2 regions of the Pseudomonas sp. I3-I5 genome follow, and region 2 is predicted to be linked to the other one. Evidence: riboswitches for the same ligand, from Rfam matches in the RefSeq annotation. Region 2 holds a riboswitch; the other holds the start of a gene.
What was found. Region 2 has a riboswitch for cobalamin ahead of cobW (cobalamin biosynthesis protein CobW). Riboswitches for the same ligand answer to the same signal wherever they lie in the genome.

Region 1 (15,738 bases), 1.0 Mb from region 2:
TCATCGCCGGCAAGCCGGACTGGGAGGAGGCCATGTTCCACCTGTTCAATCGCTTGCGCGACAGTGGCCGTCGGCTGCTGCTGGCAGCATCCGCTTCCCCGCGAGAATTGCCGGTGAAGCTGCCTGACCTGAAATCCCGCCTCACCCTTGCCCTGGTGTTCCAGATGCGCGGGCTGTCCGACGAAGACAAGCTACGTGCCTTGCAATTGCGGGCATCCAGGCGCGGCCTGCACCTGACCGACGAAGTGGGTCACTTCATCCTTACCCGCGGCGCGCGCAGCATGAGTGCGCTGTTCGATCTGCTGGAACGGCTCGATCAGGCATCTCTGCAAGCCCAGCGCAAACTCACCATTCCTTTCCTCAAGGAAACCCTGGGCTGGTGACCCCCTGAAAACACGGGGCCAGAGCCATCCCACGGAAAAGTCACATCTTTTTCGATAAAATTTGCAAATGGAACTTATAGTGGGCATAGTTCCACCCCACTAAAGGATTACAGACACGGTTGTGCCCATGCTCAAGCGCTTCGCACCCCTCGTGCCACTCGCACTCGTGACCCTGCTTTTTGGCTGCGCGGCCCAAGGCCCGGTATCCCAGCCCCAGGATCACACCCCGGTCGCCGTACAGCCGGCGATCAAGGCCAAGGCCTCGTCTTCGCCAGTGTTTGGCGAACCCCAGGAAGTGGCTACTGACGATGAACTGGAGGTCTTCTCCAGCAGCAAGCCCTATCAGCTGCCAGTGCTGGCCGACAGCATTCTGGAGCGCGGCATGTCGTTGATCGGCACCCGCTATCGCTTCGGTGGTACCTCGGAGCAGTCCGGCTTCGATTGCAGCGGCTTCATCGGCTACCTGTTCCGCGAAGAGGCAGGCATGACCTTGCCGCGCTCTACCCGCGAGATGATCAACGTCGATGCGCCGAAGGTGGCACGCAACAAACTCAAGCCTGGCGATCTGCTGTTCTTCAGCACCAACGGCCGTGGTCGTGTCAGTCATGCTGGCATCTACCTGGGCGACAACCAGTTCATTCACTCCAGCAGCCGCCGTAGCGGGGGCGTACGCATCGATAGCCTCGGTGACCGTTACTGGAGCAAGACCTTCCTCGAGGCCAAACGTGCCTTGGCCATGGCGCCGACGCATATCGCGCGCAACTAATGGCAATCTGATGTGTCCTAACCACGGCGTCGCTGCTTTGCAAAAAAGCTCGACGCCGTGCGTATTTACAGAAAGCGTCTAATCTAATTTCTCAACTCTATCCCGCTGCGGCCCAGCGTTCCCATACAGGATGTTTTGGCCATGACAACGATGGCGCGCTTCGCTTTCATTTCCCTGGCAGCCTTATTGGCGGCCTGCTCCAGCCAACCTCAGGCGCCTGCCCCTGTGCGGGTTGTGCAGCCCCAGGTTACCTACAGCCAACCCAGCTTCTCGCCCACTGCCGATGACGTACTGATTCGCGCCATTGGTCTGGTTGGCACGCCCTACCGCTGGGGCGGCAATACGCCCGATTCAGGCTTCGACTGCAGTGGTCTGATCAAGTACGTCTACCGCGATGCCGCCGGCATCAGCCTGCCGCGCTCCACGCGCGAGATGATCGGCATGCGTGCGCCTACCGTGGATGTGAAATCCTTGCAGTCGGGTGATCTGGTGTTTTTCGCGACCAGTGGCGGCTCGCAGGTGAGCCATGCCGGCATTTATGTAGGGGACGGGCGCTTCGTGCATGCGCCTCGCACTGGCGGTACGGTGCGTTTGGACTATTTGTCCAACAGCTACTGGGCCAAGGCCTACCTGCAGGCCAAGCGGGTCATCCCTCAGGGGCACCTGGCACAGAACCCCTGAGACGGGTTACCGAGCTTTGCTGACGCGCCAGATGGCATTGCCCACATCGTCCGCGACCAGTACGGCCCCGCGACCCTCCAGGGCAACCCCCACCGGGCGGCCCATGGCTTGGCCGCCTTCATCCAGAAAACCGTCGAGCACGTCCATGGGCCGGCCCGACGGTTTGCCTGAGGCGTCGAAGGGTACGAATATCACCTTGTAGCCGCTGTGGGGCTTGCGGTTCCAGGACCCATGCTGGCCAATCAATGCGCCTGCTCCAAAACGAGCAGGTAGCACATCCGGCCCGGCGAAGGCCAATCCCAGTGAAGCAGTATGCGGTCCAACGGCATAGTCGGGTACCCGTGCTCGGGCGACCTTGGCGGGGTCCTGGGGCTGCACGCGCTCATCCACGTGCTGGCCATAGTAGCTGTAGGGCCACCCATAGAATCCACCCGCGTGTACCGAGGTGATGTAGTCCGGTACCAGATCGCTGCCGATTTCGTCACGCTCGTTGACCGCCGTCCACAGTGCGCCACTGTTAGGCTCCCAGGCGAGCCCGTTAGGGTTGCGCAGGCCGGTGGCGAACAGGCGGTGCTTGCCGGTGCTAGGGTCGATCTCCCAGATTGCGGCGCGACCCTGCTCCTGGTCGAGTCCGTTTTCACCCACGTTGCTGTTTGAGCCCACGGTGACGTAGAGGCGCTGCCCATCAGGGCTTGCGATGACATTCTTGGTCCAGTGGTGATTCAACGGGCCGGCTGGCAGCAGGGTAACTACTTCTGCCGGGCCGGTTACCTGGCGTGCCCCCGGCTGGTAGTGAAAACGCAGCAGCTTGTCCGTATCGGCTATGTAAAAATCATTGCCCACCAGCGCCATCCCAAAGGGCGAGTTCAGCCCGTCGGCAAAGGTATGGCGGATTTCCGCAACGCCATCCTGGTCGGCGTCGCGCAACAGGGTAATGCGATCAGGGCTGGGCACGGCAGCCCCCGCGCGTGCCATGACCCGCTTCATGGCCCATCCGCGGATACCCTTGGCGTCTTCGGGCTTGGCAGGTGCGTTGGTTTCTGCCACCAGCACGTCGCCATTGGGTAGCACGTACAGCCAGCGCGGATGGTCGAGGTCACCGGCAAAGCGCGACACCTGTAACCCGGGTGCAGCCTGAGGCATGCGCCCGGCGGGCCAGCCGACGGCTGGCGCGATGTTCACGGTGGGGAGCAGGGTCTTGGCGGGGGAGGGCAACTGCGGCGCAGGGCCGGTGCCGTCGGCCACTGTCAGGCGCGCCGTTTCGCCGCAGCCACCCAAGCCCAGGCTTACAAGAAGTGCAACAGGCAGTGCCACGCGGTTCATGGTCGACGTCCTCGGCAGGTTCTATTGATTCAGAGGCTGTGGAACGCGGCGGGTTCAGTCGCACAGGCGGCGGGGCTGACGCGGGTGGCTCGGCCATCCCTCCTGCGCCGCCAGGCGAGCCGCGTCGATTGACGCTCCGGGTGCAACCCTCTAACCTTCGCGCGTGTTTCAGGTGCCCCGCCAGCAACGTCTGGCCAGGGTGAAACTGGGAAGTCGGTGAGTGCCCACAGGGTGCGATTCCGGCGCTGCCCCCGCAACGGTAAGTGAGTGACGGCCGCGCAGGGCCACTGGGTGACCATACCCGGGAAGGCGCGCAGGTCAGGGCCAGCGGCCCGCTCACGAGCCCGGAGACCGGCCTGATACTGCCAACGGCATCACGGAGGGTGATGCGCGGTGACCACTGGCCTTGGCCAATGCCCCTGCGCGCGCTCCGTTTGCCTGCCCATTCCCTGACACGGCGCTCGATCGTGGTGTCAGCCAGCGGAGAACCTCCCATGAGCGACGCCACCGAGCGCGACGAACGCCATCTGGCACGGATGCAGCGCAAGAAAGCGGTCATCGACGAACGCATTGCCAATTCCCCCAACGAATGCGGCCTGCTGCTGGTGCTCACCGGCAATGGCAAAGGCAAGAGCAGCTCGGCCTTCGGCATGCTTGCCCGGGCCCTGGGCCACGGCATGCAGTGCGGGGTGGTGCAGTTCATCAAGGGCCGCAACAGTACCGGCGAAGAGCTGTTCTTCAGGCGCTTTCCCGAACAGGTGCGCTATCACGTGATGGGCGAGGGTTTCACCTGGGAAACTCAGGACCGCCAGCGTGACATTGCGGCGGCAGAAGCGGCATGGGCCGTCTCCACGCAACTGCTGCAGGATCCTGCGGTGCAGTTCGTGGTGCTCGACGAGCTCAACATTGCGCTCAAGCACGGCTACCTTGATCTGGACCAGGTGCTATCGGACATCCAGGCTCGCCCCCCCATGCAGCACGTCATCGTCACCGGTCGCGCGGCCAAGCCGGAAATGGTCGAGCTGGCCGACACCGTGACCGAAATGGGCATGCTCAAGCACGCCTTCCAGGCCGGTATCCGTGCCCAGAAGGGCGTCGAGCTGTGAGCCAGGCCCGCCATTGCCCCGCCGTCCTGATTGCCGCGCCGGCTTCTGGCCAAGGCAAGACCACGGTCACTGCCGCGCTGGCGCGCCTGCACCGCAATCTGGGCCGCAAGGTGCGGGTGTTCAAATGCGGGCCTGACTTTCTCGACCCCATGATTCTCGAACGCGCCAGCGGTGCCCCCGTCTGCCAGTTGGACCTGTGGATGATCGGTGCCGAGGAAAGCCGCCGGCTGCTCTGGGAGGCGGCAGGTGAAGCCGACCTGATCCTCATCGAAGGGGTGATGGGGCTGTTCGACGGCACCCCTTCGAGCGCCGACCTGGCACGTCACTTCGGCGTGCCGGTGCTGGCGGTTATCGACGGTACGGCCATGGCCCAGACCTTTGGCGCGCTGGCCCTGGGCCTGGCGCGTTATCAGCCGGATCTGCCGTTCGCCGGGGTGCTGGCCAACCGGGTGGGCAGCCTGCGTCATGCGCAACTGCTCGAAGGCAGCCTCACCGAGGGCCTGCGTTGGTATGGCGGCTTGTCCCGCGAGCGCGGCATCGAACTGCCCAGCCGTCACCTGGGGTTGGTGCAGGCCAGCGAGTTGAACGACCTGGACGCACGCCTGGACGCTGCCGCCCAGGCATTGGGCGCCAGTTGCGATGCCGCCTTGCCACCGGCGGTCACCTTCGAACCGGCCGATCCGTTACCCGCCCAGGCCACCTTGGCGGGCGTACGTATCGGTGTGGCCCGCGACGAAGCCTTTGCCTTCCTCTATGGCGCTAACCTGGACCTGTTGCGCCGTCTAGGCGCACAGGTGCAGTTCTTCTCCCCCCTGCATGACGTCGAATTGCCCCCAGTGGACAGCCTGTACCTGCCCGGCGGTTACCCCGAGCTGCACCATCATGCCTTGGCGCGCAACACCTCGATGTGCCAGGCCATCCGCGCCCATCATGCCCAGGGCAAGCCGTTGCTCGCCGAATGCGGCGGCATGCTGTATCTGCTCGACGCACTGACCGACGTGGCCGGGGACAGGGTCGAGTTGCTTGGGTTGCTGCCGGGGGAGGCGACCATGCAAAAGCGCCTGGCGGCCCTGGCTCTGCAGGCGGTCGAACTGCCCGAGGGCATACTGCGCGGCCATACCTACCACCACTCCTTGACCAGCACCGCGCTCGAGCCGCTGGCACGTGGGTTGAGCCCCAACGGTGGGCGCGGCAACGAAGCGGTCTATCGCCTGGGCCGCCTGACCGCGTCCTACGTGCACTTCTACTTCCCCTCCAACCCGGAGGCAGCCGCAGCGCTGCTCTGCCCATGAACGAACATGCGTTCAGCGACCAGGAGCGTGCCGCGGTCTACCGCGCCATCGGCGAGCGGCGCGACATGCGCCATTTCGCTCAAGGGGAGGTGGCGCCGCAGGTCATGACACGGTTACTCAGCGCAGCCCACCAGGCACCGAGCGTGGGCTTGATGCAGCCATGGCGGTTCATCCGCATCACCGAGCGGGCCCTGCGTGGGCGCATCCAGGCCCTGGTGGAGGCCGAACGGGCGTTGACTGCACAAGCGCTGGGCGAGCGCTCGGACGAATTCATGAAGCTCAAGGTAGAGGGCATCAACGATTGCGCCGAACTATGGGTCGCCGCCTTGATGGACAACCGTGAGCCTCACATTTTCGGGCGCCGCACCCTGCCTGAAATGGACCTGGCCTCGCTCGCCTGCGCGATCCAGAACCTGTGGCTGGCCGCCCGTGCCGAAGGGCTGGGCATGGGCTGGGTATCGCTGTTCGATCCCCAGGCGCTGGCAGCGTTGCTTGGCATGCCCAGCGGCGCCAAACCCGTGGCCGTGCTGTGCCTGGGGCCGGTGGCGGCATTCTATCCTGCGCCCATGCTGGTCATGCAGAGCTGGACCGAAGAACGACCGTTGCACGAGATGCTGTTTGAAAACCGGTGGGGAGAAGGCGTATGAGCGTGGCGTTGCTGAGCGTGGCCGGTGTGGCCCTGGATGCGTTGCTCGGTGAGCCGCGGCGGCGCCACCCGCTGGTCGCTTTCGGCAACATGGCCAGCAGCCTGGAGCGGCGCTTCAATGCCGGCGGGCGCGGTTGGCGCAGTCATGGCGTGAGCGCCTGGTTCCTGGCCGTGGTGCCGCTGACCTTGCTGGCCCTCATGCTCTCCTGGCTGCCGGTGATCGGCTGGCTGGTCGATGTGCTGGCGCTGTACTGCGCCCTGGGGCTGCGTAGCCTGGGCGAACATGTGCTGCCGGTGGCCACGGCCTTGCGCCAGGGCGATCTGGAAGAAGCACGGCGGCGAGTGGGGTATCTGGTCAGCCGTGAAACCCGTGAGCTGGACGAGACGGCGGTGGCGCGGGCGGCCACCGAGTCGGTGCTGGAAAACGGCAGCGATGCCGTGTTCGCCGCCTTGTTCTGGTTTGCCGTGGCCGGGGCGCCAGGGGTGGTGCTTTATCGACTGAGCAACACCCTCGATGCCATGTGGGGCTATCGAAACGAACGCTTCGAGCGCTTCGGCTGGTGCGCGGCGCGCATCGATGACGTACTCAATTATGTGCCGGCGCGCCTGGTCGCACTCACCTACGCAGTGCTGGGCAAAACCCGCCTGGCGCTGGCCTGCTGGCGCCGCCAGGGGCCGCTATGGGACAGCCCCAATGCTGGCCCGGTCATGGCGGCCGGGGCAGGGGCGCTGGGTGTCGAGTTGGGCGGGCCCGCGGTGTACCACGGCCAACTGCACGACCGCCCGCGCCTGGGCGACGGCCCTGCGGCCAGCCCCGATGCCATCGAGGGCGGCTGGACACTGGTGCAGCGTGGGGTATGGCTGTGGCTGTTGGTGTTGTGTCTGGGAGCTTACCTGAATGCTTGAACATGGAGGCCGGCTGCTGCGTGCGGTTCGGCAATATGGCATCGCCCGCGAGCAGTGGCTGGACCTGTCCAGTGGCATTGCGCCCTGGTCCTTCCCGATACCGCCGATCCCTATCGAAGCCTGGGCACGCCTGCCGGAAACAGACGATGGCCTTGAGCAGGCGGCGTGCAGCTACTACGGCGCCACGCGACTGCTGCCCGTGGCGGGCTCACAGGCTGCCATCCAGGCCCTGCCGCTGTTACGCAGCCCGAGCCGAGTCGGAGTGCTGACACCCTGTTATGCCGAGCACCCCTATGCCTGGCAGCGGACTGGGCACACGTTGCTTGAGCTGGATGAGCACCAGGTCGACGACGCGATCGACAACCTCGACGTGCTGGTCTTGGTCAATCCGAACAACCCCACCGGCCGCGTCGTGCCTGCGCCCACACTGCTGGGGTGGCATCAGCGCCTGGCAGCACGCGGCGGCTGGCTGGTGGTCGATGAAGCCTTCATGGACAACAGCCCCGCAAACACTGTGATCAAACGTGCCGAATGCCCGGGTTTGATAGTGCTGCGCTCGTTCGGCAAGTTCTTCGGCCTGGCCGGTGTGCGCCTGGGCTTCGTGGCCGCAGAGCACAGCGTGCTGCAGCGCCTGGCCGAATTGCTCGGCCCGTGGACCATCAACGGCCCCAGCCGGGTGCTGGCCCAGGCCAGCCTGACCGACCTGGCCACGCAGCAGCTGCAGCGCCAGCGCTGTGCAGGCGCCAGCGAACGCCTGGCGGCTTTGCTGTCCCATGCAGGGCTGGCGCCCGCCGGCGGCTGTGACCTGTTCCAGTACGTGCGGTGCGAGCATGCCGCCCGGTTGCACGATCACCTCGCACGACACGGGGTGCTGGTGCGCCTGTTCGAGCAGCCGGCGGCCCTGCGTTTCGGGTTACCGCCCAGCCAGGCGGACGAACGACGATTGGCCCAAGCCCTCAGTGCCTACCGCAAGGACCTTACATGACGACCCTGATGGTGCAAGGCACCACCTCCGACGCCGGCAAGAGCACCCTGGTGACTGCCCTGTGCCGCTGGCTGCTGCGCCAGGGCATCGGCGTGGTGCCGTTCAAGCCGCAGAACATGGCCCTCAACAGCGCCGTGACCGCCGACGGCGGCGAGATCGGCCGGGCCCAGGCGGTGCAGGCCCAAGCCTGTCGCCTGGCGCCGCACACCGACATGAACCCGGTGCTGCTCAAACCCAACAGCGACACCGGCGCCCAGGTGATCATCCATGGCCGTGCGGTGACCAGCATGAACGCGGTTGCCTACCATGATTACAAGGCCATCGCCATGCAGGCCGTGCTGGCCTCGCACCAGCGCCTGAGCCAGGGCTGGCCGGTGGTCATGGTGGAGGGCGCAGGGTCGCCGGCCGAGATCAACCTGCGGGCTGGCGACATTGCCAACATGGGGTTTGCCGAGGCTGTGGACTGCCCGGTGATTCTAGTCGCCGACATCAACCGCGGGGGTGTGTTCGCCCACCTGGTCGGTACCCTCGAACTGCTGTCGCCCAGCGAGCAGGCGCGCGTCAAAGGGTTCGTCATCAACCGCTTCAGGGGCGACATCGCCCTGTTGCAACCCGGGCTCGACTGGCTGGAGCAGCGCACCGGCAAACCCGTGCTCGGCGTGCTGCCGTACGTCACCGACCTGCACCTTGAAGCCGAGGACGGCATCGACCGGCGCCAGGGCGAAAAGCAGCAGCGTGTGCTCAAGGTGATCGTGCCTGTGCTGCCACGTATCAGCAACCACACCGACTTCGACCCGCTGCGCCTGCACCCGCAGGTCGACCTGCAGTTCATCGGCCCCGGTCAACCGGTGCCGCCAGCGGACCTGATCATCCTGCCAGGCTCCAAGAGTGTCCGTGGCGACCTGGCGCAACTGCGTGCGCGCGGCTGGGACAAGGCCATCGAACGCCATCTGCGCTATGGCGGCAAGGTGATCGGTATCTGCGGCGGCCTGCAGATGCTTGGGCGCGAGGTGCACGATCCGCTGGGCCTGGAAGGCGCTGCAGGCTCCAGCCCCGGGCTCGGCCTGCTGGACTACGCCACGGTGCTGGAAGCCGACAAGCAGTTGCGCAACGTCGCCGGGACCTTGCACCTGGATGCATCGCCTGTGACCGGTTACGAGATCCATGCCGGTGTCACCACTGGCCCTGCGCTGGCGCAACCAGCTATACGCCTGGCCGACGGTCGCTGCGAGGGTGCCATCAGCACGGACGGCCAGGTGTTGGCCACTTACCTGCACGGGTTGTTCGAGGGCAGCGCCTCCTGCGCGGCCCTGCTGCGCTGGGCTGGGCTTGAAGACGTGCAACTGATCGACTACGAGGCGTTGCGCGAGCGCGACATCGAACGCCTGGCTGACCTGGTGGACAAGCACCTGGACACCCAGCGCCTGCGCCAATTGTGTGGAGTACCTTGACGTGCGTACGTTCGTGATCGGCGGAGCCCGGTCTGGCAAGAGCCGCCTGGCCGAGCAGCGGGCAGCCGCCTGCGGCCTGACCGTGACCTATATCGCCACCAGTCAACCGCTGGATGGCGAACTCGATGAGCGGGTGCAGCTGCACCGCCAGCGCCGGCCAGTGGAGTGGGGGTTGATCGAAGAACCCTTGGCCCTGGCCGCCGTACTGAAGGCCGAAGCGGCCGTTGACCGCTGCCTGCTGGTGGACTGCCTGACGCTATGGCTGACCAACCTGCTCATGCTGGACGACCCGCGCCGGCTGGCCGAGGAGCGTGATGCCTTGTTGGACTGCCTTGAGCACCTGCCCGGCCACATCATCCTGGTCAGTAACGAGACCGGCCTGGGCGTGGTGCCCATGGGCGAGCTGACGCGACGTTACGTCGACTTGGCCGGTGTCGTGCATCAGGCGGTGGCCGAACGCTGCCAGCAGGTGATCCTCACGGTCGCCGGCCTCCCACTCACGCTCAAAGGACCTGCATCATGAACCCTGTCTGGTGGCAGATGCCCTGCCAGCCCCTTGACGAGGCGGCCATGGCCGCAGCACGCGAGCGGCAGCAACAATTGACCAAGCCTGCCGGTTCGCTCGGCCAGCTCGAAGCGCTCGCCATTCAGTTGGCAGGCCTGCAGGGCTGCGAACGGCCGTCGCTGGAGCACGTCGCCATCAGCCTGTTCGCGGGCGACCATGGCGTGGTCGAGGAGGGCGTTTCGGCGTACCCTCAGGCCGTGACGGGCCAGATGTTGCGCAATTTCGTCGGCGGGGGTGCAGCCATCAGCGTACTGGCGCGCCAACTGCACGCCACCCTGGAGGTGGTCGACCTCGGCACTGTCGACCCGACGCTCGCATTGCCGGGCGTTCGCCACCTGCACCTTGGCCCCGGTACGGCCAATTTTGCCCAACAGCCCGCCCTGAGCGAGGCACAACTGCACGCCGCCCTGCAGGCAGGTCGTGACAGCGCGCTGCGGGCGGCGGCCCACGGTGCACAGCTGTTCATAGGCGGCGAAATGGGCATCGGTAACACCACCGCAGCGGCGGCGCTGGCCAGCGTACTGCTCGCCTGTCCGCCAGCCACATTGAGCGGGCCAGGCACCGGGTTGGACAGCGCCGGCGTGCAGCACAAGGCGTACGTCATCGAGCGAGCCCTGGCCTTGCACCGCCTGGCGGCCGATGAGCCGCTGCGTGCGCTGGGCTGTGTGGGGGGCTTCGAGCTGGCGGCGCTGGTCGGCGCTTATCTCGCATGCGCCCAGGCGGGTGTGGCGGTGCTGGTGGACGGGTTCATCTGCACCGTGGCGGCCTTGGTGGCCGTGCGCCTCAACCCGCAGTGCCGCGCTTGGCTGTTGTTCGCCCACCAAGGTGCGGAGCCTGGTCACCAGGCGGTGCTGAGCGCCTTGCAGGCCGAGCCTCTGTTGGCCCTGGGGCTGCGCCTGGGTGAGGGCAGCGGTGCCGCGCTGGCCGTGCCCTTGCTGCGGCTGGCCTGCGCGCTACACGCGCAGATGGCGACCTTTGCCGAGGCTGCCGTGGAGGACCGCCCGGCATGAGGCTCGACCTGCTGCGCCACGGGGAAACCGAGCAAGGTGGCCTGCGTGGCAGCCTCGATGACGCCCTGACCGAAAAGGGCTGGGCCCAAATGCGCGCTGCCGTGGCCGACGCAGGGCCTTGGCAGGCATTGGTCAGTTCGCCGTTGCAGCGCTGTGGCCGATTCGCCGATGAATTGGGCGCCAGGCTGGGCCTGCCCGTGCAGCGCGAGCCTGCATTGCAAGAGCTGCATTTCGGCGATTGGGAAGGGCGTACGGCGTTGCAGATCATGGAACACGACGCACAGGCGCTTGGGCAGTTCTGGGCTGACCCCTATGGCTATACGCCGCCCAATGGCGAGCCGGTCCAGGCGTTTGCGCAGCGCGTCCTGACAGCCATCGAGGGGTTGTACCGCCAGCATGCCGGCAAGCGCGTACTGCTGGTCACCCATGGGGGTGTCATGCGCCTGCTGCTGGCCCGCGCCCGGGGCCTGCCCAGGGCGCAGCTGTTGCAGGTGGAAGTCGGCCATGGCGCACGGGTGTGCTTGCAAGTCGGCGAGGATGGCCAGCTGGCTGAGGAGGGTTAGCATGCAGCCATTCTGGATTGCCCTGCAGTTTCTAAGCAGCCTCCCTGTCACCTTGCCTGGCATGCCAACGCCACGCCAAGTGGGCCGCTCGTTGTTGTACTACCCCTTGGTCGGGCTGCTGTTCGGTCTGGTGCTGTGGCTGGCCAGCCACTGGCTCGAAGGCGTTCCGGCGGCGCTGCATGCTGCCTTGCTATTGACCCTCTGGGTGCTGCTCAGTGGCGCGCTGCACCTGGACGGCCTGGCAGACAGCGCAGATGCCTGGCTAGGCGGGTTTGGTGATCGTGAACGCACGCTGCAGATCATGAAGGACCCGCGCAGCGGGCCGGCAGCGGTGGTGACGCTGGTTTTGGTGCTGCTGCTCAAGTTCTGCGCCTTGTGGGCACTGATCGAGCAGGGGGCTGGCCTGCAACTGATGCTTGCACCGGTCATTGGTCGAGCAGCGATGCTGGGGTTGTTCCTGTGTACTCCCTATGTGCGCCCTGGCGGGTTAGGCCAGGCACTGGCCGATCACATGCCCCGCCGCGCAGCGGGATGGGTACTGTTGACCTGTGCTGGCCTGGGCCTGGCTTTGACCGGCTGGGCAATGGTGCTGACGGCGGTCGTGTTCGTGGCATTGCGCAGGGTGATGTGCAATCGTCTGGGCGGCACCACGGGCGACACCGCAGGTGCACTGCTGGAACTGCTTGAGCTCACCGTCCTGCTGGGCCTTGTCGTGATCCGCTGAGCAAATCGCGGCAGCGCGGTCTTCCGGCCAGCCTCAGCAAGGGGACGGCCAGCGCGTGGCGCAGTACCTGCAGGCCCCGCTGAACAGGGCCGATGCCACGAACGTGCCCCATTCGCGCCTGGTGGTGGGCGAGTTCGGCTGCACGCGCCGCCTGTCAGGCTGCCGGCAGTACCTGGAGGACGTACTGGGCGTGCTCGATCAGCACCGCGTGCACTGGGCGTTCTACAGTTTGCGCGAAGACAGCTGGGACGGGATGGATTACGAATTGGGTACCGCCAAAGTGCCCTGGCGTTACTGGCAGGCGATCGACCAGGGGGTGCCCGACCCGCTGCCACGGCAGGCGACGCCGGCGTTCGAACCGATACGCAAACGACTGGCCATAGACCAATGGCGACGTCTGCTGATGTCCTGCTTGCTGTCAGTCGGCTCCAGCGTTCATGCTGTAACCAAATGCTTCCTTGATGACTCGACGTACAGGGCGGTCACCGTCCCTGGAATATCAGGTTTTATCAGCGGCAGCACCTGACGACCTTGCGATGGGCTGGAGACAATAACAATGACGTCTGTATGGCGAACCAGTGGATGGGTGTTGGCTGGGGCGGCGCTGATCCTCGCGCTGTCACTGGGCGTCAGGCACGGCTTTGGCCTGTTCCTGGCGCCGATGAGCGCCGATTTCGGCTGGGGTCGGGGGGTCTTTGCCTTCGCCATCGCCTTGCAGAACCTGATCTGGGGCCTGGCCCAGCCGTTCGCCGGGGCGTTGGCCGATCGTCTTGGCGCCTCGCGGGTGGTCATGGTGGGCGGCGTGCTGTATGCGGTGGGCCTGGCGATGATGGGGATGGCCGATTCTGCCTGGTCGTTGTCACTGAGCGCTGGTCTGTTGATCGGCATCGGCCTGTCGGGTACGTCCTTTTCGGTCATCCTGGGCGTCGTCGGCCGGGCCGTGCCGCCTGAAAAGCGCAGCATGGCCATGGGCATTGCCAGTGCCGCCGGTTCGTTCGGTCAGTTCGCCATGCTGCCCGGCACCCTCGGCCTGATCCAATGGCTGGGCTGGTCGGCCGCCTTGCTGGTACTGGGCCTGCTGGTCGCCTTCATCGTGCCGTTGGTAGGCCTGTTGCGCGACCGGCCCTTGCCCGCGTACGGCAACGAGCAGACCCTGGGCGAGGCGCTGCGTGAGGCCTGTGGGCATGCCGGCTTCTGGTTGCTGGCGCTAGGTTTTTTCGTGTGTGGCTTCCAGGTGGTGTTCATCGGGGTGCACCTGCCGGCGTACCTGGTAGACCAGCATCTGCCAGCCACCACGGGCACGACCGTGCTGGCCCTGGTGGGCCTGTTCAATATCGTGGGCACGTTCACGGCCGGTTGGCTGGGCGGGCGCCTGTCCAAGCCACGGTTACTGACCGGGCTCTACCTGCTGCGTGCAGTCGTCATCGTGCTGTTTCTCTGGGCGCCGGTGAGTGCCTTCAGCGCGTACCTGTTCGGTATTGCGATGGGCCTGTTGTGGCTGTCCACCGTACCGCTCACCAACGGTACCGTCGCGACGGTCTTTGGCGTGCGCAACTTGTCGATGCTTGGCGGTATCGTCTTCCTGTTCCACCAGCTTGGGGCGTTTCTGGGCGGTTGGCTAGGAGGCGTGGTGTATGACCGTACTGGCAGTTATGACCTGGTCTGGCAGATCGCGATCCTGCTGAGTGTCTTGGCTGCGGCGCTCAACTGGCCGGTTCGTGAACGGCCTGTGGCACGCTTGCAGGCAACAGCGGCATGAGCCCTGGACTGATCCGTATCGCCCTCGCGGTGGCGGCGCTTTTGGTGCTGACGCTGGTCTGGTGGGGGTGGCACGAGGGCGGCATGGCGCTCATGCAATTGGGCATGGGCGCCTGTTAGGCACTACGCTGCCAGTTCAAGGTTGATCGAGCAGGAGCGAGATGTCATGAGCGTGAAGTGGATGGTGGTGCCGGTATTGGCGTTGATGGCCAGCGCGTCCAGCTGGGCGACCGAATGCCCGGCCGTGTTGCAGGGTTCGTTGCCGGAGTTGCGGGGCAAGGGTGAGGTCGCTTTGTGCGAGCGGTTTGCTGGCAAGCCCTTGGTGGTGATCAACACGGCGAGCTATTGCGGGTTTGCGCCGCAGTTCGAGGGGCTTGAGGCGGTGTACAAGCAGTACCATGGCCGTGGGTTGGAGATGCTGGGTGTGCCTTCGAACGACTTCAAGCAGGAGGATGCGGACAGCGAGAAGACGGCGAAGGTGTGTTACGCGAATTATGGTGTGACGTTCACCATGACCAAGGAGCAGGCGGTGCGGGGCAAGGATGCGATTCCGATGTTCGCTGAATTGGCCAGGCAGAGCAGTGCGCCCAAGTGGAACTTCTACAAGTATGTAATTGATCGCCAGGGCAAGGTGATTGGTAGTTTTTCGAGTTTGACGAAACCGGATGACGTCGAGTTTAGAACAGCGATTGAGAAGGCTATCGCCTCGCAGCCCTGATCTTTTTGGTTTGATCAAGTAGCGGTCCCTGTTAGAGCATGGGGGCTTCCAGTGATGGAGCTGTATAGTTGATCTGTGGCAAGTATATATAAGGTGCTTAAGTATACTTAGCCAATTACCCACAGTAGCTTGTAGGGGCGGCCTTCCTGGGGTACCGGGCCGACCGCTCCTACAGGGGTGGTGTGTAATCCAGAAAGTTGGGCAGCTGCTCAACTCTCAAGTTCAGAGAAATGCGCTGTTTTGGCTCTTGCTCTTGCTCTTGCTCTTGCTAATGCTTTTGCTCTTGCTTCTAAGCGCGCGGTAGCCCAGGCGGCGCAGATCGCGACTTCAGGAGGCCGAGCGCAGGGCTTGCGGAGGGAGGTGACAGGCATGGATGCCTGTCAAGCGCTGGGCCCCAGGATGGGGCCTGCAGCGCGGTCCTCCCGGGAGCAAGCCCGGAGCGAGGGAACCCCGGAGCGCAGCGTAGGGGCCGGATGATAGGAGCAGGCGGTTTTTGCTTACTTTTTGACAAGACAAAAAGTGAGCCGCCGTAAGGGCGGAAGGGTGACTGTGCGCCACCCGCGCCAATGAATACCAACTCGATATATGTGCCAACGCTTTGAAGTTTGAAGTTTGATTGGGTTGGTGTGGGTATTGAAAGAGAGCATAGTCCATTTGCGATGGGGACGCTTAATCACCTTTTCGCCCTTACGGCGAGTTACTTTTTGTCAAACGCCACAAAAAGTAACCAAAAAAGGCTGCGCTCCATTCATACGGCCCCTACGCTGCGCTTCGGGGTTCCCTCACTCCGGTCTTGCTCCCAGGTGGACCGCGCTGTAGGCCCCATCCTGGGGCCCAGCGCTTGACAGGCATCCATGCCTG
Region 2 (15,738 bases):
AATCGATCTCCGGCTTTAACGGCGTCATGGGAGCAGATCTGGGCCGCTTCCAAAACTTCAATCTTTCCAATAGGTGTCCAGTTGGGTCGACGTGATTGACTGGATCGCCTGCGCAATACGCATAGGCGTTGAGGCCGCCTTGGTCGAACGGACTCAACGAATCGGGTGTTTCAAATCTCATCATGACACTGTTGAGGTATCTATAGCCCTGGCCAAACCCATAACAGCCCCGCAGCCCCTCCTGTACCGCCCCAACGTAACCCGTTTGGGAAAGGCGTGCGATGGCGCTATAGCCATACGGGGTATAGGCCGTAGGCGTGACAAGGGTTAAGCGACAACGCCCTGAAGCGGATGCCGGCCTGAGCATGTTATACACCTCCCTGCATCAATGGACTTGTCAGCCCTACTCTGTCCAGAGAGCCTACTGTAGGCAACTGCCATAAATACCAGGTCGTTGAAACACAGGCGCAGCCTGACAAGAGGCATTCATCCGACCAGCGCAGCCCGATGGTGTCGCCCGGCCGAATCGTCGGTACAATGCCCGGCTATACCGTGACAGCCGAAACCATAACGACATGTCCCTTCCCAAGCATCACCTGGAACTGCTCAGCCCTGCCCGCGACGTGGCCATCGCCCGCGAGGCCATCCTGCATGGCGCCGATGCCATCTATATCGGCGGCCCTAGCTTTGGCGCCCGTCATAACGCCTGCAACGAGGTGGGCGATATCGCCGAGTTGGTCGAATTCGCCCATCGCTACCATGCGCGCGTGTTCACCACCATCAATACCATCTTGCATGACAACGAGCTGGAGCCGGCGCGCGCGCTGATTCACCAGCTGTACGACGCCGGCGTCGATGCGCTGATCGTGCAGGACCTGGGGGTCATGGAGCTCGACATTCCACCCATCGAGCTGCATGCCAGTACCCAGACCGACATTCGTACCCTGGAGCGGGCCAAGTTTCTCGACCAGGCCGGCTTTTCTCAGCTGGTACTTGCACGCGAGCTGAACCTGCAGCAAATCCGTGCGATCGCCGCCGAAACCGACGCCGCCATCGAGTTCTTCATCCATGGTGCGCTGTGCGTGGCATTCTCCGGGCAATGCAACATTTCCCACGCCCAGACCGGTCGCAGCGCCAACCGGGGCGACTGCTCCCAGGCGTGCCGACTGCCCTACACGCTCAAGGACGACCAAGGTCGGGTAGTGGCGTTCGAAAAGCACCTGCTGTCGATGAAGGACAACAACCAGACCGCCAACCTGCGCGACCTGGTCGATGCCGGCGTGCGCTCGTTCAAGATCGAGGGGCGCTACAAGGACATGGGCTATGTGAAGAACATCACGGCCCATTACCGCAAGGAGCTCGACGCCATCCTGGAAGACCGCCCTGCCCTGGCCCGCGCTTCCAGCGGTCGTACCGCGCACTTCTTCGTACCGGACCCGGACAAAACCTTCCACCGCGGCAGCACCGACTACTTCGTGACTGACCGCAAGGTCGATATCGGCGCCTTCGACTCCCCTACTTTCACCGGCCTGCCGGTGGGTGTGGTGGAGAAAGTGGGCAAGCGCGACCTGCAGGTCGTCACCGACGTACCCTTGACCAACGGCGATGGCCTCAATGTGCTGGTCAAGCGCGAAGTGATGGGGTTCAGGGCCAACATCGCCGAGGCACGCGGCGAGTTCGAAGAAGACGGTCAAAAACGCTGGCGCTACCGAGTGGAACCGAACGAGATGCCTGCCGGGCTGCACAAGCTAAGGCCAAACCATCCGCTTTCGCGCAATCTGGACCACAACTGGCAGCAGGCCCTGCAACGGACCTCGGCCGAGCGCCGCATCGGCGTACGTTGGCAGGCGGTATTACGCGAGGAGCGCTTGACCCTGAACGTGACCAGCGAGGAAGGCGTGCATGTGCAAGTCGCCCTGGATGGCCCATTCGGCCCGGCGAACAAGCCAGAGCAAGCACTGGACCAGCTGCATGACCTGCTTGGCCAACTCGGCACCACGCTCTACCACGCCGACAGCATCGAGTTGGATGCCCCCCAGGCGTTCTTCATTCCCAACTCGCAGCTCAAGGCCCTGCGCCGGCAGGCCATCGAGACGCTGACCGAGCAACGCATCCAGGCGCACCCCCATGGCCGGCGCAAGCCGGAAACCTCGCCGCCGCCGGTGTATCCCGAGTCGCACCTATCGTTCCTGGCCAACGTCTACAACCAGAAAGCCCGGGATTTCTATCACCGCCATGGGGTGCAGTTGATCGACGCGGCGTATGAAGCTCATGAGGAGCATGGTGAGGTGCCGGTGATGATCACCAAGCACTGCCTACGCTTCTCCTTCAACCTGTGCCCCAAACAGGCCAAAGGGGTGACCGGAGTGCGCACCAAGGTGGCGCCGATGCAGCTGGTTCAAGGGGATGAAGTACTGACCCTGAAGTTCGACTGTAAACCCTGCGAGATGCATGTGATCGGCAAGATGAAGAACCACATCATCGACTTGCCGACCCCTGGCAGCGCCGTGGCCCAGGTCGTCGGCCACATCAGCCCGGAAGATCTGCTCAAGACCATCGTCCGCGCGCCTCACTGAGGCGCGTCGTACGCCGCCTGCGTCTTCAGCGAATCTGGTGCTTGTGCAACAAACGGTAGAAGGTCGGCCGTGAGATGCCCAGCACCTTGGCTGCAACGCTGAGGTTGTCGCTGTGACGGTCCAGCACATCGCACAACGCCTGGCGCTCGGCCTTGTGCTTGTACTCTTCCAGGGTGCCCAGCGGCGGCTGTTGCGCAAATGGCTGCAAACCCAGGTCCTTGGCCTCGATCTGACGCCCTTCGGCAAGCACCAGCCCGCGGCGCACCCGGTTGGCCAATTCACGCACGTTACCGGGCCAATCGTGCTGCCCCATTGCCGTTAGCGCATGCTCACTGAAGGAGCGAGGCCGCCTGCCGGTTTCCAGGCTGTAGAAATGGGCAAAATGGTTGGCCAGCATCGGCAAATCGCCATGGCGGTCGCGTAACGGAGCGGTCACCACCTGCAGCACGTTCAGGCGGTAGTACAGGTCTTCCCGGAAGCGGCCCTGCTCGATGGCCCTCTCCAAATCCACGTGGGTGGCGGCTAACACCCGCACATCCACCGGTACTGGCTGACTGCCCCCCACCCGCTCAATGTGCTTTTCCTGGAGAAAGCGCAGCAGGTTGGCCTGCAACTCCAGCGGCAGGTCGCCTATTTCATCGAGAAACAGCGTGCCGCCGTTAGCCGCTTCGATGCGACCGATCTTGCGTTGATGGGCACCTGTAAATGCGCCCTTTTCGTGCCCGAACAGTTCGGACTGAATCAAGTGCTCGGGGATGGCCCCACAGTTGATCGCCACGAACGGCTGGCCACTACGCTGCGATTGGCGGTGTAGCGTACGCGCCACCAGCTCCTTCCCCGTGCCGCTTTCGCCGCGGATCAGCACAGGCGACTCGGTCGGTGCCAGCTTACCCAGCAGTTTGCGCAACTCTCGAATCGGCCGGCTCTCGCCCAGCAACTCGTCTTGGGTGTCGAGCGCCTTGACCGTGCCCTTGCCACGCAGCCGCGCCATGCCAAAGGCCCGGCCCAGGGTGACCTGTACCCGCGACTCATCGAAGGGCAAGGTATGGAAATCAAAAAACCATTCACAGACGAAATCCCCGAAGGCCGGGGAGCGCAGTTGTTCGGCGCTCAGCACCGCGATCCACTCGGTGTTGCTGCGCTTGATCATGTCCTTGACCACGTCCGGGTGTTTGAGATGCGCCTCATCCAGGCGCAATACGCCTACATCGCAGCGATGTTCCAATGCCTGCGCCAAGGTGCAGCTGTCGACATCCCACCCAGCCTCTAGCAAGCCAGGCGTCAGGCGCTGGCAATCGTCACAAGGATCGACGATGAGCAGGCGGCGTTGCACTGCGGTTTGTTGCATGACCGATCCTTGGCGCCAAGTATTGGTTTCTTGAAGTAAAACAGTAAGTTGTGGCGCCCGAATAACAGTAGCAATGAAGTTGACGGTGCCTATGACCGTTTGTCTGCCAATACGGCTTTTCGTAACTTGGCGGGGGAATTTTCGATGGGTAACGTCCTCACATGGGGCGCGTTAGAACGAAAAATGAATAATCGTTGATTATTTTGCTGTACCCATGTGACTCGATGCCGGTTGTCGAGCATCAGTACACATAACCCCGCGCTGCATTTCGCGATACATGAGGCGACCTTGAAGCAACGCGGACGTCACTTGAATGTTTGGGACCACAGAGAGACCGAACCATGAATGCCCCGCTCCGTGTCAACGAAGCACTGCTGATCGCCGACCACGCCTTCGAACCCTTCCACTGCGTGGCCTGGGACGCCCCCAACGGCACTGGCGACCTGAGCCTGGCGGTCATCGACCGTACCAGCGCCCGCATCGGCAGCAAGCAGGTAACCTCGCAAACTTATTCTGACAAAGCCCAGTGGCTTAACCTGATCGAAGAAGTACGCGCTGAACTTTGTGAAAAAGGCTACCACCTGCAGCCTTGGTCGATGCCCAAGTAAATGAACAGCTTCGACATGTGCGTGCTCTGCCACGCACATGCACTTCCAGCCGTCCCTGTTTACCCTTCTTGCGTGCGACTTGTTGCCGCACCACACCGCTGTTACTTCACCGCTTCGAAACTTAGCAGGTGTTGATAGTCCGCTGCCAATTGCTGTGCCAGAAGGCGAGCACGGCCCAGGCGGACCGGTGTCAGTTCCATGTCCACCAGCAATGTGCAGCACGGCAAGGGCTCGACGGTACCCCATTGCTGCAGGCGGCCGTCGGTGAACACCAGGCAGCGTACTTCCTCTTTAGGATGGGCCTTGCGCCGAGCGCCCAGCCACTGCCTTGCTTGCTCCAGCGCCGGCAGCAACGGCGTGCCGCCTCCCGCGCCCAGCGCCTGCAGCCAGGGTTGCAGCGCCGCCGAAGCTTTGAGCCCATGGCGCTGCCATTGTGGGGCACTGCCACTTGCCGTCAATAAAGCCAGCCGTGCCCGCTGGCGGTAGGCATGGTCGAATAACGTGGCCAATAGTCCTTTGGTGTGCGCGAGCGCCTGATGACGACGTGTCGAAGCGGAGGCATCGACGATGATCAGCCATAGCTGGGCCGGTGCGCCCCTGCGGGTGTGCCAGCATAAATCGTCGCGGTGCCTGGGCCGGCCCTTCAATAGGCTTTGTAACCAGGCGACCCGGCCAGCACTGGCTGCCTGGGCTCGACCGCGGCTTGCACCTGAGCGCGCGCCCTTGCCTGCTTGCGCACCCGTCGTCTTGGCCGGCTGACGGATGCTCAGGGCTTTTTTGCCCAGTTCGGCACCTCACGCCTTGGCCCGCTTGCCACAGGCTGCGGGGCCAAAGACCCCCAGTCCCCCTGCCCGCCCTTCTCGGCCGAGCTGTTGCCGGTCTGTGACTGCGGCTGCTCGGGCGCTGCGGGCGCAGTAGCCTGGGCGGGCGATTGCCTGCGATGGCGCAAGGCAAAATCTTCCACCGCATCGATATCTGCCGCCTCGATGGCCGCCGCCCCGCGCCATGCGCAGTGGGCGCGGGCCGCGCGCAGCCACACCAGATCGGCCCGCAGCCCATCGACTCCAGCGGCGAAGCAGCGTTCGGTGATGCTGGCCAAGGTCCGGTCATCCAGTGCAATGTCGTCCAGCGCCTGGCGCGCTGCCTGACAGCGCTTACGCAAGGCCTCCTGGGCCGGTGCCCACTGGGCACAAAACGCCAGGGGGTCATGGTCGAAGGCCAGCCGGCGCCGGATGATCTGTTGCCGTGCATCAGGCGCGGGTAGACCGTCGAGCGCCACATTCAGACCGAAGCGATCGAGTAGCTGAGGGCGCAACTCGCCTTCCTCGGGGTTCATGGTCCCGATCAAGACGAAGCGGGCATCGTGACGATGGGAAATGCCGTCGCGTTCGATGCGGTTGGTACCACTGGCGGCGACATCGAGCAACAGGTCGACCAAGGTGTCCGGCAGCAGGTTGACTTCATCGACATAGAGCACGCCACCATTGGCCTGGGCCAGCACGCCGGGGGAGAACTGCGCCTTGCCCTGCCCGAGTGCGGCATCCAAATCGAGTGTGCCCACCACGCGCTCTTCACTGGCGCCCAGCGGCAAGGTCACGAAAGGCCCATCGCCCAGCAGGTCAGCCAGGCCGCGGGCCAGGGTGCTCTTGGCCATGCCACGCGGGCCTTCGATGAGCACCCCGCCGATCCTGGGATCGATGGCCGTCAGGCACAGGGCCAACTTCAAATCGTCGGCGCCCACTACGGCGGCCAGGGGAAATTGTGCAGCGTCGTTCATTTCAAGCCTGTTCCTCGCCATCGAGCAGCTGTTCTTCCAGGGCATCGCGGTACTCGCCGGGGGACTGCCAGAGGCCGCGTTGCTGCGCCTCGATCAGCCGCTCGGTGAGGTCGCGCAGCGCCTGCGGGTTGTGCTCGCGCATGAAGTCGCGGGTCGCCGGGTCCAGCACGTAGGCATCGGCCAGCGACTGGTAATGGTGATCGTCGATCAGGTGCGTCGTGGCGTCGAAGGCGAACAGGTTGTCGACCGTCGCCGCCATCTCGAACGCCCCTTTGTAGCCGTGGCGTTTGACGCCATCGATCCACTTGGGGTTCAGCGCGCGCGCGCGGATCACGCGGTTGAGTTCTTCCTTCAATGTACGGATGCGCGGTCGGTCCACCTGGCTGTGGTCGCCGTGGTAACTGGCCACGGACGCGCCGGCCAGCGTTTCGGTGGCCGCCAGCATGCCGCCCTGGAACTGGTAGTAATCGTTGGAATCCAGCACGTCATGTTCGTGGTTGTCCTGATTTTGCAGCACTGCCTGCACCTTGCTCAGGCGCTCGACGAACTGCGCCCTGGCCGGCGTCCCCTCGTCCTGGGCGCCATAGGCATAGCTGCCATGGTTCAGGTAGACCTCGGCCAGGTCTTCACGGGTCTGCCACAGCCGCCCATCAATCGCATTCTGGATGCCAGCCCCATAGGCACCGGGCTTGGCGCCGAAGACGCGCCAACCGGCCTGTCGAGCCGCCTGCTCAGCGTCTAGGCCCTGCTGCTGCAAGGCCAGACGCTCACCGCGCACGCGCGCAGCCAACGGATTAAGATCATCGGGCTCATCAAGTCCGGCCACGGCCTGGACGGCAGCATCGAACAGGCGGATCAGGCTGCCAAAGGCGTCCCGGAAGAAACCCGACACCCGCAGCGTCACGTCCACCCGCGGACGGTCCAGCAGGCTGAGTGGCAGTATCTCGAAATCGTCGACCCGCTGGCTGCCGGTGGCCCACACTGGGCGCACGCCCATCAGCGCCATGGCCTGGGCAATGTCGTCCCCACCGGTACGCATGGTCGCGGTTCCCCACACCGACAGCCCGAGCTGACGCAAGTGGTCACCATGATCTTGCAAATGACGTTCGAGTATCAGGTTGGCCGACGTAAAGCCTAGCCGCCACGCTGTCGTGGTCGGCAAGTTACGCACGTCGACGGTGTAGAAATTGCGGCCTGTGGGCAGCACGTCAAGCCGCCCGCGGCTGGGTGCGCCGCTAGGACCGGCCGGCACGAAGCGCCCAGCTAGCGCTGCAAGCAACCCATTCATCTCGGCGGCGCCGCAGGCGTCCAGGCTCGGCGCCACTGTAGCGAGCAGATGATCGACAACGGCCTGGACGGGCGCTCCAAGTTCCACCTCCAACGCTGGCAGCGAGCCGTCGAGCGCACCTTCGATAACCTGCAATGCCAGCAGTTCGAGGCGCTCGCGCGTATCGCCGGCCGTGCGCCAGGCCTGGTCGCTGATGTTCATCAGTAGCAGAGGCCGTGGGCCTTCCCAGGGTTGCCCAAGGTCGCAGTCGAGCGGATCGAAGCCGGGGACCAGTGTCTTGGCCAGGGCGCGCAACACACTCGCATTGCCGCCACGGCCATCGCCACGCTCGACACGCAGCAGTGCCAGCAGCGTATCCAGGCGCAATCGGCCCTCGGGCGACTGGCCGAATACATGCAAACCATCGCGGATCTGCGATTCCTTGAGGTCGCACAGGTAGGTGTCCAGGCGTGGCAACCAGACGGTTGCATCGTCAAGCTGCCCTTCGAGCTGCAATTCCCGGTCGATGTGATGGGTCCTGACCAGTTCGAGGATGTCGCGTTGCAGCTCCCGGGCGCGACGCGGGTCGAGCAGTTGTGCTTCGTAGAATTCATCGGCCAATTGCTCCAGGTGGCGCAGCGGGCCATAGGTCTCGGCGCGGGTCAGCGGCGGCATCAGGTGATCGATGATCACCGCTTGCGTGCGCCGCTTGGCCTGCGCGCCCTCACCCGGATCGTTGACGATGAACGGATAGATGTTAGGCAGCGGGCCGAGCAGCGCATCCGGCCAGCATGTATCAGACAGCCCTACCCCCTTGCCCGGCAGCCATTCCAGGTTGCCGTGCTTGCCGACATGGATGACGGCGTCGGCGGCATACCCATGCCGTAGCCAGAAATAGAACGCCAGGTACCCATGGGGTGGCACTAGGTCCGGGTCGTGATAAACGGCGCTGGGGTCTAGCTGATAACCACGTGCTGGCTGGATGCCGACGAAGGTCATCCCCATGCGCACCCCTGCCACCATCAGGCGGCCCTCGCGGAACATTGGATCCTGCTCGGGTGGCCCCCAGCGTTCCAGTACCGCTTGGCGGTTGGCGGCCGGCAGGCGGTCGAATGCTGCCTGGTAATCGACCAGGCTCATGCTCTGGGCGCACGGCCGTTGATCGATGTGGTCCAGGTCGTTGGTCACACCGCCCAGCAAGTGATGGATCAGCTGGGTGCCACTCTCGGGCAGCTCGCTGACCGGGTACCCTTCAGTGCGCAGCGCACGCAAGATATTGAGCGCCGCAGCCGGCGTGTCCAGGCCAACGCCATTGCCGATGCGCCCATCGCGCGTGGGATAGTTGGCCAGAATCAACGCCACGCGTTTGTGCGCATTGGGCTGGCGCGCCAGGGTCACCCAGCGCCGTGCCAGCTCGGCCACAAAATCCATGCGCTCGGGGTGCGCGCGGTAGCACACCACATCCGATTGGCTGCGCTCGCTGTGCCAGGCCATGTCCTTGAAGCTGACCGGCCGTGTGATGATGCGCCCGTCCAGTTCGGGCAGCACAATGTGCATGGCCAGGTCACGTGCGCCCAAGCCCTGCTCGCTGGCCTCCCAACCCGGCTGGTTGTCCTGCGCACAAATGGCCTGCAACACAGGGATGTCTCGTCTTAGCGGGCGCAGGTTAGGACGCTCAGGGCTGGACAGGGCAAAACCGGTGGTATTGAGCACCACCTCGGCGCCGACAATGTCGAGCCATGCCTCAACCTGTTCCAGGCAGGCGCTTTCCTTCAGGCTGGCCACCGCAATGGGCAACGGATTCAAACCTGCTGCCTGCAGGCGCTGGCAGAACACATCGATGAAGGCCGTGTTCGCCGCCTGCAGGTGCGAACGATAAAACAGTATTGGCGCCACCGGATAATCGGTATCCCAGTGTGGGAACCAGTCCTCCAGCGCCCCACTGCCCACCAGAGGGTGGTAGACCGAGGTGCGGGGCAACGCCCGCGGCTCGGACCAGCAATAGTCACGGTCCAGCCACTGACTGGCAAGGTAATGGAACAGGTTGAGTGCGTTGGCCTTGCCACCTTGGCGCAGGTAGTGCCACAACTGCTCGGCTTGCGCCCCCTGCACGGACCCGAGCCCGGTCAGTTCCGGGTCGGGACGGTCGTCGCCCGGCACCAGGATCACGTGCACGCCGCGCGCGGCGAGCGTGACCAACTGTTCCACGCCGTAGCGCCAGTACCCCACGCCGCCGTGCAGCGACACCAGGATGACCTTGGCATGCTGCAAGACCTGATCGACATAAAGGTCGACCGAGGCGTGGTTCTGCACCTGCATGGGGTTGGCCAGGCGCAGGCTTGGGAAGTCGCCGGGCAGTTGCTCGGCGCTGTCGGCGAGCAGGGCCAGGTGCGAATCACCGCTGCAGAGGATGACCAGTTCGGCAGGGGTCTGGCCGAGGTCGGCGATGCTGTCGTCCGGCACGAAGCCGCCGGGCTGGGTCCGCAGCAGGTGCATGGGTCAGGCGCCCAAGGCCTGGCGCAGACGCGCTTCGAGCTGGGCAGGGTCAAGGTCCTGACCGATCAGCACCAGGCGTGTGATGCGCGGTTCTTCGGCACGCCAGGCGCGGTCGAAGTGCTTGTCAAAGCGCGTGCCTACCCCCTGGATGAGCAAGCGCATCGGCTTGCCGGCAATGGCGGCGAAACCTTTGACGCGCAGGATGCCGTACTCGACCACCAGTTGGTTGAGCGCCTCGATCAGCACTCGCTCATCGGATTCGGGCAGGTCGATGGAGATGGAATCGAAGGCATCATGGTCATGATCGTCATGGTCATCGCCGTCGTGATGGGCATCGTGGTGGGTCGGGCGGGCATCGATGTGCTGCTCGGACTCGGCGCCCAGGCCCAGCAACACCTCCAGCGGCAATTTGCCACTGCTGGCTTCGATAACTTTGACGGCCGCTGGCAGCTCTTCAGCGACCTCGGCACGTACCTTGGCCAGGCCGTCGGCGTCAATCAGATCGGCTTTGTTCAACACGACCAGGTCGGCGCTGGCCAGTTGGTCAGCGAACAGCTCGTGCAGGGGGGACTCGTGGTCCAGGTTCGGGTCCAGCTTGCGCTGGGCGTCGACTTGGTCCGGGTAGGCGGCGAAAGTGCCTGCGGCAACGGCAGGGCTGTCGACCACGGTGATCACCGCATCGACAGTGCAGGCAGTGCGGATCTCAGGCCACTGGAAGGCTTGGACCAGTGGCTTAGGCAGAGCCAGGCCGCTGGTTTCGATCAGAATATGGTCCAGGTCGCCGCGGCGCGCCACCAGTTCGCGCATCACCGGGAAGAACTCTTCCTGGACGGTGCAGCACAGGCAACCGTTGGCCAGTTCGTACACGCGGCCATTGGCCTCTTCTTCGGTGCAACCGATGCTGCACTGCTTGAGGATGTCGCCATCAATGCCCAGCTCGCCGAATTCGTTGACGATCACGGCGATGCGTCGCCCTTGGGCATTGTCGAGCATGTGGCGCAACAGGGTGGTTTTGCCCGAGCCCAGGAAGCCGGTGACGATGGTAACGGGGAGCTTGGCCAGTGTTTTCATGTTGCAGTGCCCTTGGCAGAATGGCGCGGGCATGCAGGACGAGTGCCGTCGACCAGACTGGCCGGGCATGTTCGCCACCGGATCACCCCGCCCGGTTTAAAGTCGAAAACGTTGCGAGGCAGGTCTCCTGGCTTGCACCTGCGCCAGGCACGGTCATCAGGACCGGGCTTGGGAGAAGACGCCTTCCCGCGCCTGGCGCAGTGGCAGTGTCGACTCATCGATGGTGCCTACAGTTGCGGGGGCAGCCGCGGCTTGAACCGCGTTCCCGTCTTAGCTCCGGCCTGGCCGAAGAACCTCGAACGGCCAAGGCTACGCAGTGGCCGTCGGGTGGTCAACCGTTGTCGAGGCTGTGGGGGCGCCGCACTGCTGGCAGGCGGCGAGCATCCTCTGGTTCACACAGGGGCACAGCGCTGAGCGTAGCGCAGTACGTGTGCAGGAGCGGCCGCTTCAACCAAAAGAATAAGTGCAAGGCACTCACCACTCCCCTCAGCGTCTGCCCCACTTTACGCGCCGCCCAGCCTCCTCTACTCTTTCCACGTCCCCATCACGAGGTATTCGTCCAATGCGCCATTGATGCCGCCGTCTGTTAGACGGCCAGTCTTCACTTTCCGGTCGCCACCGGAAATGTCGCGGCATTCGTGGAGTTGCACATGACGACTACGTCTATCCTTACGCTGGACAGCGTCACCCTGGTCTTGCCAGATGGCAGGCCACTGTTCACCGATCTAACACAGACCTTCGACAGTACCCGAACCGGATTGGTGGGTCGCAACGGCGTTGGCAAGAGCCTGCTTGGCCAACTCCTCGCTGGCCGGCGGTTGCCAAGCAGCGGCACGTGCCGGCGCTTTGGCCGTGTCCATCTTGTCGATCAACAGGTGATCGACACCAGCAAGACCGTAGCCGATCTGGCCCAGATGGGCCCATTGATCGCAGCGCTCGAACGAATCCAGATGGGCAGCCTAGAGGCGGCTGACTTCGACACCGTTGGCGAGCGCTGGGATGCGCCCGAGCGCCTGCGCGCCCACCTGCATCGCCATGGCCTGGGTCACTTGGAGCTGCAACGCCCTGTTCATACCCTGAGCGGCGGGCAAGCCATGCGTGTGGCGCTGATGGGTGCCTGGTTGAGCGAGGCCGACTTCCTGATACTCGATGAACCTACCAACCATCTTGACGACCACGGCCGCTCGCAATGGCTGGCGATGATGCAAACCTGGAACCGCGGCCTGCTCGTGATAAGCCATGACCGGTCTCTACTCGATCACATGGACGGTATTCTCGAACTGTCAAGCCTGGGTCTGAAAGCCTATGGCGGCAACTTCAGCCACTATCACGCGCAAAAGCGCTGCGAAACCACGCAAGCTACACAGCAGTTGGAGTACCTCAAGCGCTCCCAACAGCAGCAAGCCAGAGCTCTGCTGCAGCAACGCCAGGCACTGGACAAAGCGCAGGCCCGGGCGGGGCGCAAGGCCAAGCACGTCAACCAAGCCAAGATCCTGGTCGATCACCGACAGCAAGGCAGTCAGGCGACACTTGGCAAGCAGCGCCGACGCCATCGGGAGGCCGAGCAACGGCTGACCGACAGGGTGCGCGAAGCTGCGCAAGCGGTCGAAAGCGCCTGCGAAATTACCGTGCACGCGCCAACGCTTGAGCCCAGCGTCCAGCGGCAAGTGTTAGTGCTGCAAACCTTGCGCCTGCCGCATGGCACATCGGTACCCATCGAATTCAGCCTGCGTCAGGGCCAACGCTGCGCCCTCACCGGCGTCAATGGCAGTGGCAAGAGCACCCTGCTGAAGATGATCGCCGGCCAGTTGCCAGCGCCTGCAGGCAACCTCCTGGTCGCAGGCGAAACAGCGCTGCTCGACCAGCACTGCAGCGTGTTGTCTGCCGACGTGAGCGCGCTGGAACACGTGCAACAGGCCAACCTGGCACTGGATCCGAGCCGTGCCCGCATGCTGCTGGCTCAGTTGGGCCTGGACGCTGCGCGTGTCGTGCTGCCCAGCAGGCTGCTCAGTGGAGGCGAGCGCATGAAGGCGGCCCTGGCAGCGATTCTGTACCGCAGGCGCCCGGTAGAACTGCTACTACTGGACGAACCTGGCAACCACCTTGACCTGCCATCGCTCCAGGCCCTGGAAAGGATGCTGGAGAAGTTCACCGGCGCGCTGATCATCGCTTCCCACGACCAGGTGTTGCTCGATGCGCTCGAGCTCGACCGCTATCTGCACCTTGCGCAGCCGCCTGCCAAGTCGTGATAGGACATTTCCGATCCGGCGAAGATGTATTAAGGTGGCGTGTGCGCATATAACAGCAGCCCCAACGTGGGCACTTGCAAGACAACGAGGGTGTCATGAGCAACGAAAGCATTAACTGGGACAAGCTCGGCTTCGACTACATCAAGACCGATAAACGCTATCTGTCTGTATGGCGCGATGGCGCGTGGGATGAAGGCACCCTGACCGAAGACAACGTGCTGCATATCAGCGAAGGCTCCACGGCCCTGCATTACGGCCAGCAGTGCTTCGAAGGCATGAAGGCCTACCGTTGCAAGGATGGCTCGATCAACCTGTTCCGCCCCGACCAGAATGCTGCTCGCATGCAGCGCAGCTGCGCGCGCCTGCTGATGCCCCACGTGCCTACAGACGTGTTCATCGAAGCCTGCAAGCAGGTCGTCAAGGCCAATGAGCGCTTCGTGCCACCCCACGGCAAAGGCGCCCTGTACCTGCGCCCATTCGTCATCGGCACGGGTGACAACATTGGCGTGCGCACCGCGCCGGAGTTCATCTTTTCCATCTTCGCCATCCCGGTAGGCTCGTACTTCAAAGGCGGCATGAAGCCACACAACTTCCAGATCTCCAGCTTCGACCGGGCTGCCCCGCAAGGTACCGGCGCTGCCAAGGTCGGTGGCAACTATGCGGCCAGCCTGCAGCCAGGCTATGAGGCGAAAAAGGCCAACTTCGCCGATGCCATCTACCTCGACCCGTTGACCCATACCAAGATCGAGGAAGTGGGCTCGGCCAACTTCTTCGGCATCACGGCCAATAACGAATTCGTGACGCCCAAGTCGGCTTCGGTACTGCCCGGCATCACCCGCTTGTCCCTGATGGAGCTGGCGCAGTCTCGCCTGGGCCTGACTGTCATCGAAGGGGATGTGGAAATCAGCCAACTGGATCGCTTCATCGAGGCAGGTGCCTGCGGTACCGCGGCGGTGATCACCCCCATCGGCGGCATCGAGTACAACGGCAAGCTGCATGTGTTCCATGACCTTGAGAAGGTCGGCCCCGTTACCCAGAAGCTCTACAACGAGCTGACCGGCATTCAGAGCGGCGACATTGAAGCGCCGGCAGGCTGGATCGTGAAAGTGGCCTGATCACCGAAGCTGCTTGATGTCAAAGGCGCGCTCCTCAGGGGGCGCGCTTTTTTTTGCGCGTCGCGACAGGCAATTGCGTACTTGAGCAGGCCATGAGGTTTCCTCCGCGGGCCAGGCCCGGTATCCTTCAAGGCTCTACTGCAAGCCCTTCAGGAAGCCGACCATGACCAGGCCCCTTCTAGTGCTGAGCGCGGCCCTGCTGTTCAGCCCCACGCTCCTGGCCCAGCAGATCAAACGTGAAGTGGGCGACTTCGACTTTACCCTCAGTACGACCCCTACCCGCAGCATGGCCCAGGGGCTTATTTCCCCAGCCGCTACCGGCGCCTTTCATGGCGGCCTGGACTTCAGTCACACCAGCGGGTGGTACGTAGGGCAGTACACACCCAGCATGGGCGTGGCGCCAGGGTCCACCCTGCGGGTCGACAACTACGTGGGCTACAAGCATCACTTCGACAGTACCTTGGGTTACGAGATCGGCGTCATTCACTACAGCCAACCCAACATCGCAGGCGCAGAGAGCCATGCGCTGTATGGGGGTATTTCGATCATGGGCAGCCGCTTCGGCGGGGCATTGCGTGACAACCCAAGCAACCGGATCGGCACCTTGTATGCCGATTTCGGGCAGGTTCCCCTGCTCAATGCCGACCTGACGGTCAAGCTTGCACATCATCGGCTCGGCACCCCGTTCACGATTGGCGACGGCAGCCAGGTCAACGGTTTCTCCGACTGGTCCATGCAGCTGTCGCGCCCCTGGTTGGGCCTGGACCTGAACCTCATCTACAGCGACTCGAACCTGACCGGTGGCGGCTGCGATGCTTATTCGGGGATCAACACCTATTGCGAGAGCGTGGTGACACTCAAGGCCCAGCGCAGTTTCTTCTAGGCAAGCCTGCTCATGCTCAGGCTTTGCCGACCATTGGGCCACCTCAAGCCTGTGTCGGTGCCTGTAGACGGGGAGCCGTTACAGCGATAGCCACCCCACCCAGCACTATCGCGCAGGCACCCATGGCACGTAGCGACAGCGCCTCACCGATCACCCACACCCCACCCAGCGCGGCGATCACCGGGACGCTCAGTTGCAACGTGGCGGCCTGTTGAGCGCTGATGCGCCGCACCACGCTGTACCAGACGGCATAACCTGCCGCCGATGCCAGCATCCCAGAGCACACCGCGAAGAACACGCCGGCCGTCGAGAACCGTAGTTCGGCACCCAGAGCGATCAGCGGCGTGC

Region 1: linked by a shared signal. The riboswitch ahead of cobO (cob(I)yrinic acid a,c-diamide adenosyltransferase) and the one ahead of cobW (cobalamin biosynthesis protein CobW) in region 2 are both predicted to bind cobalamin.

What each region holds. Positions count from the first base shown of each region.
Region 1 covers NZ_CP093940.1:3,439,260-3,454,997, reverse strand. Annotated here, with positions in the region: gene hda (DnaA regulatory inactivator Hda) at 1-383, shown strand, start outside; gene MOP87_RS15370 (NlpC/P60 family protein) at 511-1,149, shown strand; gene MOP87_RS15365 (C40 family peptidase) at 1,291-1,830, shown strand; gene MOP87_RS15360 (sorbosone dehydrogenase family protein) at 1,837-3,153, opposite strand; cobalamin riboswitch at 3,307-3,528, shown strand; gene cobO (cob(I)yrinic acid a,c-diamide adenosyltransferase) at 3,648-4,259, shown strand; gene MOP87_RS15350 (cobyrinate a,c-diamide synthase) at 4,256-5,551, shown strand; gene bluB (5,6-dimethylbenzimidazole synthase) at 5,542-6,198, shown strand; gene cbiB (adenosylcobinamide-phosphate synthase CbiB) at 6,195-7,103, shown strand; gene cobD (threonine-phosphate decarboxylase CobD) at 7,096-8,088, shown strand; gene MOP87_RS15330 (cobyric acid synthase) at 8,085-9,539, shown strand; gene cobU (bifunctional adenosylcobinamide kinase/adenosylcobinamide-phosphate guanylyltransferase) at 9,541-10,062, shown strand; gene cobT (nicotinate-nucleotide--dimethylbenzimidazole phosphoribosyltransferase) at 10,059-11,114, shown strand; gene cobC (alpha-ribazole phosphatase family protein) at 11,111-11,677, shown strand; gene MOP87_RS15310 (adenosylcobinamide-GDP ribazoletransferase) at 11,679-12,401, shown strand; partial or broken gene MOP87_RS15305 (glycosyl hydrolase) at 12,424-12,786, shown strand; gene MOP87_RS15300 (MFS transporter) at 12,958-14,160, shown strand; gene MOP87_RS21765 (hypothetical protein) at 14,157-14,279, shown strand; gene MOP87_RS15295 (glutathione peroxidase) at 14,326-14,877, shown strand; gene MOP87_RS15290 (hypothetical protein) at 15,732-15,738, shown strand, end outside.
Region 2 covers NZ_CP093940.1:2,407,824-2,423,561, forward strand. Annotated here, with positions in the region: gene MOP87_RS10810 (hypothetical protein) at 1-28, opposite strand, end outside; partial or broken gene MOP87_RS10815 (hypothetical protein) at 134-367, opposite strand; gene MOP87_RS10820 (U32 family peptidase) at 576-2,576, shown strand; gene MOP87_RS10825 (sigma-54 dependent transcriptional regulator) at 2,602-3,924, opposite strand; gene MOP87_RS10830 (hypothetical protein) at 4,266-4,532, shown strand; gene MOP87_RS10835 (VWA domain-containing protein) at 4,634-5,179, opposite strand; gene MOP87_RS10840 (ATP-binding protein) at 5,299-6,309, opposite strand; gene cobN (cobaltochelatase subunit CobN) at 6,311-10,072, opposite strand; gene cobW (cobalamin biosynthesis protein CobW) at 10,076-11,143, opposite strand; cobalamin riboswitch at 11,243-11,456, opposite strand; gene MOP87_RS10855 (ATP-binding cassette domain-containing protein) at 11,794-13,392, shown strand; gene MOP87_RS10860 (branched-chain amino acid aminotransferase) at 13,488-14,507, shown strand; gene MOP87_RS10865 (TorF family putative porin) at 14,671-15,390, shown strand; gene MOP87_RS10870 (DMT family transporter) at 15,434-15,738, opposite strand, start outside.